DNA from 2 places in the Streptomyces sp. MUSC 14 genome. Region 2 is predicted to be linked to the other one. Evidence: predicted binding sites of a transcription regulator. Region 2 holds the regulator's gene; the other holds the start of a gene.

Region 1 (6,507 bases), on a different contig from region 2:
CGACCAGCTGGTGGAGCGACTGCACCGGGAACTACGGCGGCTTCGCGGCGAACAACCCGCTGTGGATCGCCCGCTACGCCTCCGACCCCGGCACACTGCCGGGCGGCTGGGGGTACTACACGATGTGGCAGTACACCTCCTCCGGCCCGACGGTCGGCGACCACGACAAGTTCAACGGGGCGCTGGACCGGGTGCAGGCGCTGGCCAACGGCTGACACAGGGCGCAGGCCCGGGCCTCCCTCACGGGACCCGGGCCTGCGTCCGTCCGGCAGCGTCCGTCACGCCGCGACCGGAACCTCCGGGGCCGCGCCGCGCACGGCGGGCGCGAGCGCCAGTTCCAGGACCTGGCGGACGTCGGTCACGGTGTGGACGTCGAGCCTGTCCAGCACCTCGGCCGGGACGTCGTCCAGGTCGGGTTCGTTGCGCTTGGGGATGATCACGGTGGTCACGCCGGCGCGGTGGGCGGCGAGCAGCTTCTGCTTCACACCGCCGATGGGCAGCACCCGGCCGGTCAGCGAGACCTCACCGGTCATCGCCACGTCCGTACGGACCAGCCGGCCGGAGAGCAGGGACGCCAGCGCCGTCGTCATCGTGATGCCCGCGCTCGGGCCGTCCTTCGGGACCGCGCCCGCCGGGAAGTGGATGTGCACGCCCCGGTCCTTCAGGTCGGCCACCGGCAGCTCCAGTTCGGCACCGTGGCTGCGCAGGAAGCTCAGCGCGATCTGCGCCGACTCCTTCATCACGTCACCCAGCTGACCGGTCAGGGTCAGCCCCGCCGCGCCCGTCTCCGGGTCGGCCAGCGACGCCTCCACGAAGAGGACGTCGCCGCCCGCTCCGGTGACCGCGAGGCCCGTCGCCACGCCCGGCACCGACGTGCGGCGCTCGGCCGGGTCCTGGGCGGACTCGGGCACGTGGTGCGGACGCCCGAGCAGACCGCGCAGGTCCTCGTCCCGGACGGTGAACGGCAACTCCCGCTCGCCGAGTTCGTGCTGGGCCGCGACCTTGCGCAGCAGACGGGCGATCGAGCGCTCCAGGGTACGGACGCCCGCCTCGCGCGTGTACTCGCCGGCCAGCTTGCGCAGCGCGCCCTCGTCGACCGTGACCTCGTCCGCGTTCAGGCCGGCCCGCTCCAGCTGGCGCGGGAGCAGGTGGTCCCGGGCGATGACGACCTTCTCGTCCTCGGTGTAGCCGTCGAGCCGCACGATCTCCATGCGGTCGGCGAGCGCCTCCGGGATGGCCTCCAGCACGTTGGCCGTGGCCAGGAACACGACGTCGGACAGGTCGAGTTCGACCTCCAGGTAGTGGTCCCGGAAGGTGTGGTTCTGCGCCGGGTCCAGGACTTCCAGCAGGGCCGCGGCCGGGTCGCCGCGGAAGTCGGAGCCCACCTTGTCGATCTCGTCCAGCAGGACCACCGGGTTCATGGACCCGGCCTCCTTGACGGCGCGCACGATCCGGCCGGGCAGCGCGCCGACGTACGTGCGCCGGTGGCCGCGGATCTCGGCCTCGTCGCGGACGCCGCCGAGCGCGACGCGGACGAACTTCCGCCCCATCGCGTGGGCGACGGACTCGCCGAGCGAGGTCTTGCCGACGCCGGGCGGGCCGACGAGGGCCAGTACGGCACCGCCGCGCCGCCCGCCGATGACGCCGAGACCGCGCTCACCGCGCCGCTTGCGCACGGCCAGGTACTCGGTGATGCGCGCCTTCACGTCCTCCAGGCCCGCGTGCTCGGCGTCCAGGACCGCCTTTGCGCCCTGGATGTCGTACGCGTCCTCCGTCCTCTCGTTCCACGGCAGCTCCAGGACCGTGTCCAGCCAGGTGCGGATCCATGAGCCCTCCGGGGACTGGTCGCTGGACCGCTCCAGCTTGTCGACCTCCTTGAGCGCGGCCTCGCGTACCTTCTCGGGCAGGTCGGCGGCCTCGACGCGGGCGCGGTAGTCGTCGGACTCCTCGGCCGAGTCCTTGGAGCTCTCGCCGTTCAGCTCGCGCAGTTCCTTGCGGACGGCTTCCAGCTGACGGCGCAGCAGGAACTCGCGCTGCTGCTTGTCGACGCCTTCCTGGACGTCCTTGGCGATGGTCTCGGCCACGTCCTGCTCGGCGAGGTGGTCGCGGAGCTGCTGCGCGGCGAGCCTGAGCCGGACCACCGGGTCGGCGGTCTCCAGCAGTTCGACCTTCTGTTCGGTGGTGAGGAACGGTGAGTAGCCGGAGTTGTCGGCGAGCGCGGCGACGTCCTCGATCGCCTGGACGCGGTCGACGACCTGCCAGGCGCCGCGCTTCTTCAGCCAGTTGGTGGCCAGCGCCTTGTACTCCTTGACGAGGTCGGCGACCTGGCCCGGCAGCGGCTCGGGCACGCTCTCCTCGATCCGGGCGCCCTCGACCCACAGGGCCGCGCCAGGCCCCGTGGTGCCCGCGCCGATCCGCACCCGGCTGCGGCCGCGGATCAGAGCCCCCGGGTCGCCGTCGGCCAGCCGGCCGACCTGCTCGACCGTACCGAGCACACCGGTCCTGGCGTACGTGCCGTCGATGCGTGGCACCAGCAGCACCTGGGGCTTTCCGGGCGCCGACCGGGCGGCGGCCTGTGCGGCCTCCACCGCGGCCCGCACCTCGGCGTCGCTCAGATCCAGCGGGACCACCATGCCGGGCAGCACGACCTCGTCGTCGAGCGGCAGCACGGGCAGTACGAGCGTGAACGCCGTGGACTCAGTAGCCATGATCTCCCCTTCAGCAGTCAACTTGAGCTATGCCGACTCAACCTCTGGGCAGGGGCTGGTGTTCCCCGCATCTGTTCGCTGTGAGCGATCAGGGGGTGACGTAGAGATCCATGCAGGTGAAAGCAGTGAGAGGTCAGGCGGAGCGGGCCCAGCGGCGCACGAGGGGCCAGCTCATGACGCCTATCGTCAACGCGATCAGGTGGCCCCAGTCCGTCATCGGGTCCACGAACTCGGCCAGGTCGCTCAGCAGCAGACCGGCGACCACGGTGAGCAAGGGCCAGCGGAACCAGGGGCGGAGCAGTCCGGCCAGGGAACCGATGCTGGCGGCCACACCGAAGCTGATGCCGTAGTCGAGGCGGTGCAGGGAGGTGGCCGGGAGATGGCCCGCCAGGACGGCGAGGCCCACCGGGACCTCGGTGGCGAGCGTGGCGAGGACGTGCCCGGCCAGGAAGACACAGGCCGCGCGCCCTCCCCCTATACGCCGCTCCAGCGCGGTGAGCACCAGCACGAAGGCCGCGCTGTACGGCGAGAGGATCCCGCCCGCGATCCACAGCGCGCTCGTCACGAGCACCACCGCGGGCGACTGCACCAGGTGGGCCACGTCCGTGCTGGAGCCCCGGTAGAGGGCGTTCACCAGGCCGGGGTCGGCGACGGCCGCGAAGGCGGAGGTGACGGCGAGGAGGGCCGCGTAGCCGAAGGTGAAGGGCGTGGCGCCCGGGGTGGGCAGCAGCCGCCACAGCCGGGCGGCCGGAACCGGACGCGGCGCCTGGACGGGTACGGGGGCGGCCGGCGCGGTGCCGCGCTGGCGGGGCATGCCGTCCAGGAGGCCCTCGAACGCGGCGGCCGGCACGACGGCGGCGCCGTCGGACAGGGGCGTGCCCGCCGGGGGCGGGGACGCGGCCGCCGCAGGGCCCGTCGCGGTCCGTTCCACGATGAGGCACTCCTTCCGTCGCGCCCACCATTGAGGCTCGACGGGGCGCATGTCTATGACCGACGCCACGCAGGAGCCGATTCTCAGCAACCTCCTACATTCCGCTCGCGTCCGCACTCCGGCGTACGCCCCTCGGACGGGTACACCGCACCGGGGCCGTGCCACCGCCATCCGCAATTCCCGTGAACGACAGGACACGTTCAAGCAGGATGGGAGCATGACTGCCGCGTGCGACACTCCCGTGGTCCTCGACCGGCGTGACGGCCCGTACGGCGAGGTGGTGCTGCGCAGACACGGCACACTGCTCCAGATCATCGCCAACGGGTGTTTTCTGATGGACACCTCCGACGGCCGCTCGGAGCGGCTGCTGGTCGACGCGGCGTACGACGCGCTGGACGGGCGGCCGGGGCCGGCGCTGCTGATCGGCGGGCTCGGCGTCGGATTCTCGCTCGCACACGCCGCCGCGGACGGGCGCTGGGGACGGATCACCGTGGTGGAGCGCGAACCGGCCGTCGTCGACTGGCACCGGGACGGGCCGCTCGGGCGGCTGTCCGCCGCCGCGCTCGCCGACCCGCGCACCGACGTCGTCCAGGACGATCTCGTTCCTTACGTCCGTGAGACATCGGACACGTTCGACGCCCTGTGCCTGGACATCGACAACGGGCCCGGCTGGACCGTCACGGAGGGCAACGACAGCCTGTACTCTCCCGCCGGACTCGCTTCCTGCGCACGGGTGTTGAACCCCGGCGGGGTGCTCGCCGTGTGGTCGGCCGCACCCTCTCCGGAATTTGAAGGAAGCTTGCGGAATGCCGGATTCCGGCAGGTGCGTACCGAAGAGGTGCCGGTTGCCCGGGGCGTTCCGGACGCCGTGCATCTCGCGGTCCGCCCTGGATAGCGGCGGCCCGGCGGATCCCCGTAATGTGCTGCCCTGACGCGGATCATTCAACGGATCAACCAAGCGTCGAACGCAGACATGGGATCACCCCACTGATTCCGGAAAGCAACAAGCAGGGGCGGGCGATGGAGCAGACACACACCTCCCAGAGCGGCGCGGCGACGAGCACCCCGGGCGCTCAGCGCCGGGTGCTGGTCGTCGAGGACGACCCCACGATCGTCGACGCCATCGCGGCCCGGCTGCGCGCCGAGGGATTTCTCGTGCAGACGGCGGCGGACGGTCCGGCCGCGGTCGACACGGCCGAGGCCTGGCAGCCCGACCTGCTGATCCTCGACATCATGCTGCCGGGCTTCGACGGTCTCGAGGTCTGCCGGCGGGTCCAGGCGCAGCGGCCGGTGCCGGTACTGATGCTGACCGCGCGGGACGACGAGACGGACATGCTCGTCGGTCTCGGCGTCGGCGCGGACGACTACATGACCAAGCCGTTCTCGATGCGCGAGCTGGCGGCACGCGTGCACGTGCTGCTGCGCCGGGTGGAGCGGGCGGCCCTCGCGGCCACCACGCCCCGCTCCGGCATCCTGCGCCTCGGCGAGCTGGAGATCGACCACGCGCAGCGCCGGGTGCGGGTGAAGTCCGAGGACGTCCACCTGACGCCGACCGAGTTCGACCTGCTGGTGTGCCTGGCGAACACCCCGCGCGCGGTGCTCTCCCGGGAGCAGCTGCTGGCCGAGGTGTGGGACTGGGCGGACGCCTCCGGGACCCGCACGGTCGACAGCCACATCAAGGCGCTGCGCCGGAAGATCGGCGCCGAGCGGATCCGTACGGTGCACGGCGTGGGCTACGCCCTGGAGACACCGACGCCATGAGCGACGGCGGGCGCCAGGCCGCACGGAGGAGCCCCGGGAGCCTCGGCGAGGACCCCTGGGGCGGCGTACGCCCGTTCTCGGTGAAGACCAAGCTCGGCGCGCTGGTCGTCATCTCGGTGCTGATCACCACCGGTCTGTCGATGATCGCGGTGCACACCAAGACCGAGCTGCGCTTCATCACGGTCTTCTCGATGATCGCCACACTGCTGATCACGCAGTTCGTGGCGCACTCGCTCACCTCGCCGCTGGACGAGATGAACGCGGTGGCCCGTTCGATCTCGCAGGGCGACTACACCCGCCGGGTCCGCGAGAACCGCCGGGACGAGCTGGGCGACCTGGCCGGGACGATCAACGTCATGGCCGACGAGCTGGAGGCCCAGGACCGCCAGCGCAAGGAGCTGGTCGCGAACGTCTCCCACGAGCTGCGCACGCCCATCGCCGGGCTGCGCGCGGTGCTGGAGAACATCGTCGACGGGGTCACCGAGGCCGACCAGGAGACCATGCGGACGGCCCTGAAGCAGACCGAGCGGCTGGGCCGGCTGGTGGAGACCCTGCTGGACCTGTCCCGGCTGGACAACGGCGTCGTCCCGCTGAAGATGCGCCGCTTCGAGGTGTGGCCGTACCTGTCCGGCGTGCTGAAGGAGGCCAACATGGTGGCCTCGGCGCGGGCGGGCATCGCCTCCGGCTCCGGCAGCCACACGCGCACCGACGTCCACCTCCACCTGGACGTCTCGCCGCCGGAGCTGACCGCGCACGCGGACCCCGAGCGCATCCACCAGGTCGTCGCCAACCTGATCGACAACGCGGTCAAGCACAGCCCGCCGCACGGCCGCGTGACGGTGAAGGCGCGGCGCGGTCCGCAGCCGGAGTCGCTGGAGCTGGAGGTCCTGGACGAGGGCCCCGGAATCCCCCGGTCCGAATGGCACCGGGTGTTCGAGCGCTTCAACCGGGGCGCGGTCACCCGGCCGCACGGCCCGGGCAGCGACGGCGGCACGGGGCTCGGGCTGGCGATCGCCCGCTGGGCGGTGGATCTGCACCGCGGCCGGATCGGTGTGGCCGAATCCGAGCGAGGCTGCCGGATCATCGTCACCCTCCCGGGACTGACTT
Region 2 (6,507 bases):
GTGAGCGGCGGTGAGGTCCGGGTGTCCCTCGGTCACGGCCCGCTTGCTCGCCGCGTTGATCGCGTCCCGGCTCCGGTTGGTCAGCTCGGCGTCCACGTGTCCGTTCTCCTCCTGCGCGACTCTCTCTCCAGTGCTGACTTAATCAGCGTACACAAAGTTGAGTCTATTCCGCTCAAGGTAGGCGGGGGGCCTTACGGGGACTAGGTTGCGGGGCATGGCGAAGCACCCTGAGGAGTACCTGACGTTCTGGCGGGAACGCCACCTGTGCACCCTGACCACGCTCCGGCCCGACGGCAGCCCGCACGTGGTGCCGGTCGGCGTGACGTACGACGCGGAGGCCGGACTGGCCCGGATCATCACCAACGGGACCAGCAGGAAGGTGCGGCATGTGCGCGCGGCCGGCGCGGCGGGCGCCCGGGTGGCGGTGTGCCAGGTGGACGGCCCGCGCTGGGCCACCCTGGAGGGGCGGGCCCGGGTCCGGACGGAACCGGAGCGGGTCGCGGAGGCGGTGCGGCGCTACGCCGAGCGCTACGAGCGGACCCCGGGGCCGAATCCGGCGCGTGTGGTGATCGAGATCGAGATCGAGCGAGCGCTGGGGCGCGGGTGAGATGACCGAGCATTTTCAGCCACCGTGGAAGCGCGCCCATACCCCGAAATATCCCCACAAACTACAGCGGCGTCACCGTGTTCAGGTCACGGTGACGCCGCTGCGGGGGGAAGCACCTGAGCGATCTTTTACGACGGGGGAATCGCATCAGGCACTGCGGGGGGTGGCCGAGATGGTTCGCAGGTCGGGTTCCGCCGGCTCGGCAAGCCGGTGGTCCCGCTGGTCCAGATTCACAAAGATCATTCCGTACCGGATGGCACAGCGCACCGGCTGGGGCGCGCCACGCGGCTTGCGCAGGCATCGGTACGCCCGCAGATCCCCGTCCTCGTCCCGCGTCACGACCACCGGCTCTCCGAACACCGTCACCATCAACGAGTCGCCGCTGTGGGGGATGGCGGTGACCAGGTCGATGAAGTGCCAGCCGGAGCGGTAGGCCGTGGCCATCTCGCGGCGAAAGGATCGGTCGTCGGGTGGAGTGGTCACGTCAGCTCCCGGCTCCGTCGGCCGCGGAACCGGTACTGCCGGTCGCGGAGTTCGCGACCACCGCAGGCCACGTGCTGTTCGCCGGGCTCGCGGCCGCCACGGGCCACGTGCTGTTCGCGGGGCTCGCGACCACCGCGGGCCAGGTGCTGTTCGCTCGAACCTCGCTCTTTCCGGCGGCGGCGAAGCCACTCAGCACGCCGAGGGCTGCAACGGCGGAGAAGGCGGCGACAAGCACCGAGCGAAGCAGTCTGTTACGCATAATCGGCTTCGTCCTCACTTGAAGGTCCCCTTTTCCCCCGTCACGTACGACGATGGCTCATTCGGGCACGTCATGGCCACACAATCGGTGCATCATGTTCCTGCATGTTCAGGACCCTGGGGGGTGGAGATTTGACAACGAATCACTCAAAAGCGACACATCCCCACCCCGTGAACGAGCTGTGCGAAGAAGGCAGCCGCCTGTATGCGGCCGCACTGCGAGCGGGGCGGATCACACGCGCGGAAGCGGAACCCGCGCCCTGCCTGATGGACTTCGGCCTGCTGCACCCCGATCCGGACGATCCGGACCGGCTGCGCCCGGTGCCGCCGGCCCTCGCCCTCGCCCAGCGCCTCAACCCCCTCGAACGCGAGATCACCGAGCGCCGCCAGCTGGCCACCGACATCGCCACCGCCTTCGAGCCGTTCATGTCCATCAACGGCCAGTCGGCGCAGAGCGGCGGCTCGATCACGGTGCTGGAGGGCGGCGACCGCATCAACACCGCGCTCAACCTGGCCACGGCCCAGTGCCACGCGGAGATGCTGACCGTCCAGCCGAGCGACCGCGTCTCCGAACGCAGCGTGCTGCGCGGGCTGGAGCGCGACAGGCCGCTCATAGAGCGGGGCGTGCGGATCCGGACGCTGTACCAGCACACGGCCCGCTACAGCCCGGAGAAGCTGGCCTACGCGGCGGAGCTCTCCGACGGCAAGGTGGAGTACCGCTCCATCGACGAGCTGGTGGAACGCCTGATCATCTGCGACGAGACGGTCGCCTTCATCCCGACCCGGGACGACCAGCAGGTCGCCCTGGAACTGCGCCACCCGGGCCTGGTCCGCTACCTCATCAAGGTGTTCGAGTTCATGTGGGACCGGGCGGTCCCGCTGAGCGCGGGCGGTCGCTACGAGACGGCACCCGACGGCATCACCGAGATCCAGCACTCCATCGCCAAGCTCCTCGTGGAGGGCCACGTGGACGAGGCCATCGCCCGCCGCCTGGGCATGAACGTCCGCACCTGCCGCGCCCACATCGCCAAGCTGGCGCAGGCCCTCGGCAGCGGCAGCCGTGCCCAGCTCGGCTATCTCATCGCCCAGTCCGGCATCCTCGACCGGGAGCGGTGACGGCCGGAAAGACCGCGGCCCGGCCGCCTCAGCGCACCGTCGGGGATTCCTGGCCGTCAGTGGTGAAGGCCGCCGGAGCCGACGGCGGGCCGGGCCGGTGGACCTCCAGGCCCACCTGGGCGATACGGACGCCCAGTTGGGTACGGCTGGCCGCGCCCAGCGTCTCCGAGAGGCGGGCGATATGGGCGCGGCAGGTGCGGACGCTGATGCCGAGGCGTTCGGCGATCACCGCGTCCTGGTGCCCCTCCGCCAGCAGGGCCGCGATGGACTGCTCGCGGTGGGAGATGCCCTCGATGCCGGTGTCGGGGAGCGGGGCCGTCAGGGGGATCGCGAGGCGCCAGAGCCGTTCGAAGACCGTGACCAGGTATTCCACCAGCGCGGGATGGCGCAGCTCCAGGGCCATCGTGCGATCGGTGTTGGCGGGGATGAAGGCCACCGTGCGGTCGAAGAGGATCAGCCGGTCGATCACCTCGTCCAGGGTGCGGGCCTCCACCGTGTCGCCCATCAGCTCCAGGTAGTTGAGCAGGCCCTGGCCGTGGCGGGCCACGTGGGTGTAGAGGTCGCGCATGCGCACGCCCCGGCCGCGCAGGGCCAGGGCTCGGTGCAGGCCCTCCGTCAGTTCCGCCTCACGGCGGATGCCGCCGGGCTGCACGGTGAGCACCTCGGCCGTGCACGCCTCGGTCGCCTCGTCCATCGCGGCCTGGATCCGGGAGAGTCCGTCCAGGACGCGGATCGCGCTGCCCTCGGCGGGGCCCGTCAGGGCGTGCAGCTGGCGGCCCAGCCCGGCGTACCACTCGAACGCGGCCACCGCCGAGCCCATCCGGCGCTGGCTCGCGCTGACCTCGTCGTAGACCCCGCGCAGCAGCCGGGTCATGACCTCCTGCGGGGAGGTCGGCACCAGCCAGTCCATGTCGTCGGGGTCCGGGTGCAGCAGGGCCAGCTCCAGCAGGCAGGGCACCGTCTCGACGTCACCACGGGGCACCCGCCCGCGGCGTACAGCCCGGGAATACAACCGGTCGCCGGCCGCGCACAGTCGGTCGGCGCCGTGTGGATGCTCCTCCGCCCCGCGCCCGGCCATCGCCCATTTCACCCCCGGTGTGCTGCCACTTCCGCAGCGCAACTATGCGCGGCGCCGACCGGGTCCGCAACACGGCTCACCCCGACGGGGTTGCCACGAACGGCTGTTATGCCCGGATATCGACCGGGCTCCGGCTCTCGCCTGTGCAGGAAGATGAACGTCCGGAGGACGAACGGACGGGGCGGTGCCCGCTACTTCAGACCGATCGCCGTGCACGCCGCCTTGAACTTCACCGTGCAGATGTCGTCCACCGTGTAGATACCGTCCGCGACGACCGTGGACTTGATGTTGCTCTTGGTCAGCGCGATCGGCTGGATCAGCCTGGCCGGGATGTTCTTGGTGGTGGGGCTGTCGGCCTTGTCCTGGGTGAGGGCGTCGAACTGGATGTCCTTGCCCTGGACCTTGGCGACGGCCATCTGGGCCGCGGCCTGGGCCTCGTCCGGGTAGGACTTGTAGACGCTCATGTACTGCTCGCCCGCCACGACCCGCTGCACGCCCTCCAGCGAGGCGTCCTGGCCGGTGATCGGCGGCAGCTGGGTGACGCCGGCCGCCTCCAGGGCCTTGATGACGCCGCCGGCCATGTCGTCGTTGGCGGAGTAGACCCCGGCGATGTTGCTCTTGCCGATCTGGCCGATCGCCTTGGTCATGTTGGCCTCGGCGTTCTCCGGCTTCCAGTCGGTGGTGTCGTACGACGCCGCGATCGTCACCTTGCCGGTCAGCTCGGAGAGCGCGCCCTGCTTGAACTGCTTGGCGTTCGGGTCGGTGGGCGAGCCGTTCATCATGACGATCTTCTCGGAGGTGTCGGCGTGCGAGCCCAGCGCCTCCAGCAGGCTGCGGCCCTGCACCTCGCCGACCAGTTCGTTGTCGAAGGAGACGTACGCGTCGATCGGGCCCTCGGCGAGCCGGTCGTACGCGATGACGGGGATGCCCGCGTCCTTGGCCTTCTTCACCTCGGGAGCGATCGCGTGCGCGTCGACGGCGTCGAGCAGGATGACGTCGACCTTGTCGTCGATCATCGTCTGCAGCTGCTGGCCCTGCCGGGACGCGTCCGCGCCGGCGTTGGCGTACTCGACCTTGCCCTGCTTGTCGGTCAGCTCGGCGACCTGGGACTTGATGATGGGGTAGTCGAACTTGTCGTAGCGGGTGTTCGTCGTCTCCGGCAGCAGCAGGCCCACCGTCAGGTCGTTGCCCTTGCTCGGGCTCGCGCTCGCCCCGCTCCCCGTCGCGTTCAGCATGCCGCAGCCGGCAAGCGAGAGGGTCATCGTGGATGCGGCCACGGTTATGGCGATACGGCGCATGCGAGGGCTCACTTCGGGTGCGTTGCAGGTGTCTGAAAAGACAACGCGGAGGGCACACCCGGCGTCAAGAAGAACTACTTAACGAGTGCGCAACACCACGCTCCGCTGCACCTGTGAAGGAGGAGCGCAACCCTCTTCAAACACCCTTTACGGACTCTGCACCCAAGGGGAGTTCACGAGGAGGCAAAGAACGCGAAAGGGGCCGGGAGACGTCACCCGTCTCCCGGCCCCTGCGAACGCTCCGCTCAGTTTCGGCCAGTTCAGTCGTGCTGCTGGCGCTTCGGCCGCCACACCACCAGCGCGCTGGTCTGCTGCACCTCCTGGTACGGCACCAGGTCGCGGCGGTAGGAGGCGTGGACGGCGGCCTCGCGCTGTTGCATCGCGGCCGCCGCGCCGTCCAGGGCCGCCTCCAGCTCCGCGACGCGGGACTGGAGCGCGGCGACCTGGTTCTCCAGTTCGATGATGCGCTTGATTCCGGCCAGGTTGATGCCCTCGTCCTGCGACAACTGCTGGACGGTGCGCAGCAGTTCGATGTCGCGGGCCGAGTAGCGCCGGCCCCGGCCCGCGGTGCGGTCCGGGGAGACCAGGCCCAGGCGGTCGTACTGGCGCAGCGTCTGCGGGTGGAGTCCGGAGAGCTGGGCCGCCACCGAGATGACGTAGACCGGGGTCTCCTCGGTCAGTTCATACGGGTTACGTCGACGGCCGTCCATCTCTCTCAGTCTCCCTTCGCCGCCTCGAACAGCTCTGCCCGCGGATCCTCGCCCGCGGTCGCCTCGCGGTACGCCTCCAGCGCATCACGAGCCTTCCCCGACACGTCCTTCGGGACACGCACCTCGACGGTGACCAGCAGATCGCCGCGGGTGCCGTCCTTGCGGACCGCGCCCTTGCCGCGGGCACGCATCGTCCGGCCGTTGGGCGTGCCGGGCGGCAGCTTCAGGGTGACGGCCGGGCCGCCGAGGGTCGGCACCCGGACCTCGCCGCCGAGAGCGGCCTCGGCGAACGTGACCGGCACGGTGACCGTGAGGTTGTCGTCCTTACGGCCGAACACCGGGTGCTCGCCGACGTGCACGACCACGTACAGGTCGCCCGCCGGTCCGCCCCGCTCGCCGGGCGCGCCCTTGCCGCGCAGCCGGATCCGCTGCCCGTCGGTGACCCCCGCCGGGATGCGGACCTGCATCGTGCGCGAGGACTTCGCCCGCCCGCTGCCCTTGCACTCCGCACAGGGGTGCTCGGCGATCAGGCCGCGGCCCTTGCAGTCGGGGCAGGGGTCGGTGAGCGAGAAGCCGCCGCCCGAGCCCCGCGCGACCTGGCCGGTGCCGACGCAGGTCGGGCACACGCGCGGTGTGCCGTTCTTGTCGCCGGTGCCCGAACAGGCCTTGCAGGGCGCCTGGGAGGACATCCGCAGCGGCACCGTGGCGCCCTCGATGGCCTCCGTGAAGCTGAGCGTGACCTCGGTGTCGATGTCCTGGCCGCGGCGCGGCTGGGTGCGGGTCGCACCGGTGCCGCCGCGGTTGAACAGGCCCCCGAAGACGTCACCGAGCCCGCCGCCGAAGCCTCCGCCCTGGGTGGTGGTGTTGCCCGCGCCCCCGAAGAGGTCGCCCAGGTCGAAGTTGAAGGAGCCGCCGGCGCCCGGCCCGGGGCGGAAGCCGCCGTTGCCGAACAGGGCG

What was found. The regulator HspR, encoded in region 2, represses chaperone genes until heat shock. The targets are predictions, from matches to a motif close to TTGAGNNNNNNNNNCTCAA.
Region 1: lon (endopeptidase La) is a predicted target of HspR. The motif match lies at 2,731-2,749, and genes of this name have one in related genera.

Annotation. Positions count from the first base shown of each region.
Region 1 is NZ_MLYN01000060.1:110,852-117,358, forward strand. Features, by position in the region: gene BIV25_RS34680 (lysozyme) at 1-215, shown strand, start outside; gene lon (endopeptidase La) at 279-2,708, opposite strand; gene BIV25_RS34690 (rhomboid-like protein) at 2,842-3,639, opposite strand; gene BIV25_RS34695 (spermidine synthase) at 3,857-4,534, shown strand; gene BIV25_RS34700 (response regulator transcription factor) at 4,660-5,400, shown strand; gene BIV25_RS34705 (cell wall metabolism sensor histidine kinase WalK) at 5,397-6,507, shown strand, end outside.
Region 2 is NZ_MLYN01000046.1:26,955-33,461, forward strand. Features, by position in the region: gene clpB (ATP-dependent chaperone ClpB) at 1-96, opposite strand, end outside; gene BIV25_RS27850 (pyridoxamine 5'-phosphate oxidase family protein) at 215-607, shown strand; gene BIV25_RS27855 (hypothetical protein) at 755-1,090, opposite strand; gene BIV25_RS51330 (hypothetical protein) at 1,162-1,371, shown strand; gene BIV25_RS27865 (helix-turn-helix transcriptional regulator) at 1,454-2,464, shown strand; gene BIV25_RS27870 (LuxR C-terminal-related transcriptional regulator) at 2,493-3,542, opposite strand; gene BIV25_RS27875 (sugar ABC transporter substrate-binding protein) at 3,734-4,840, opposite strand; gene BIV25_RS27880 (heat shock protein transcriptional repressor HspR) at 5,101-5,550, opposite strand; gene dnaJ (molecular chaperone DnaJ) at 5,556-6,507, opposite strand, start outside.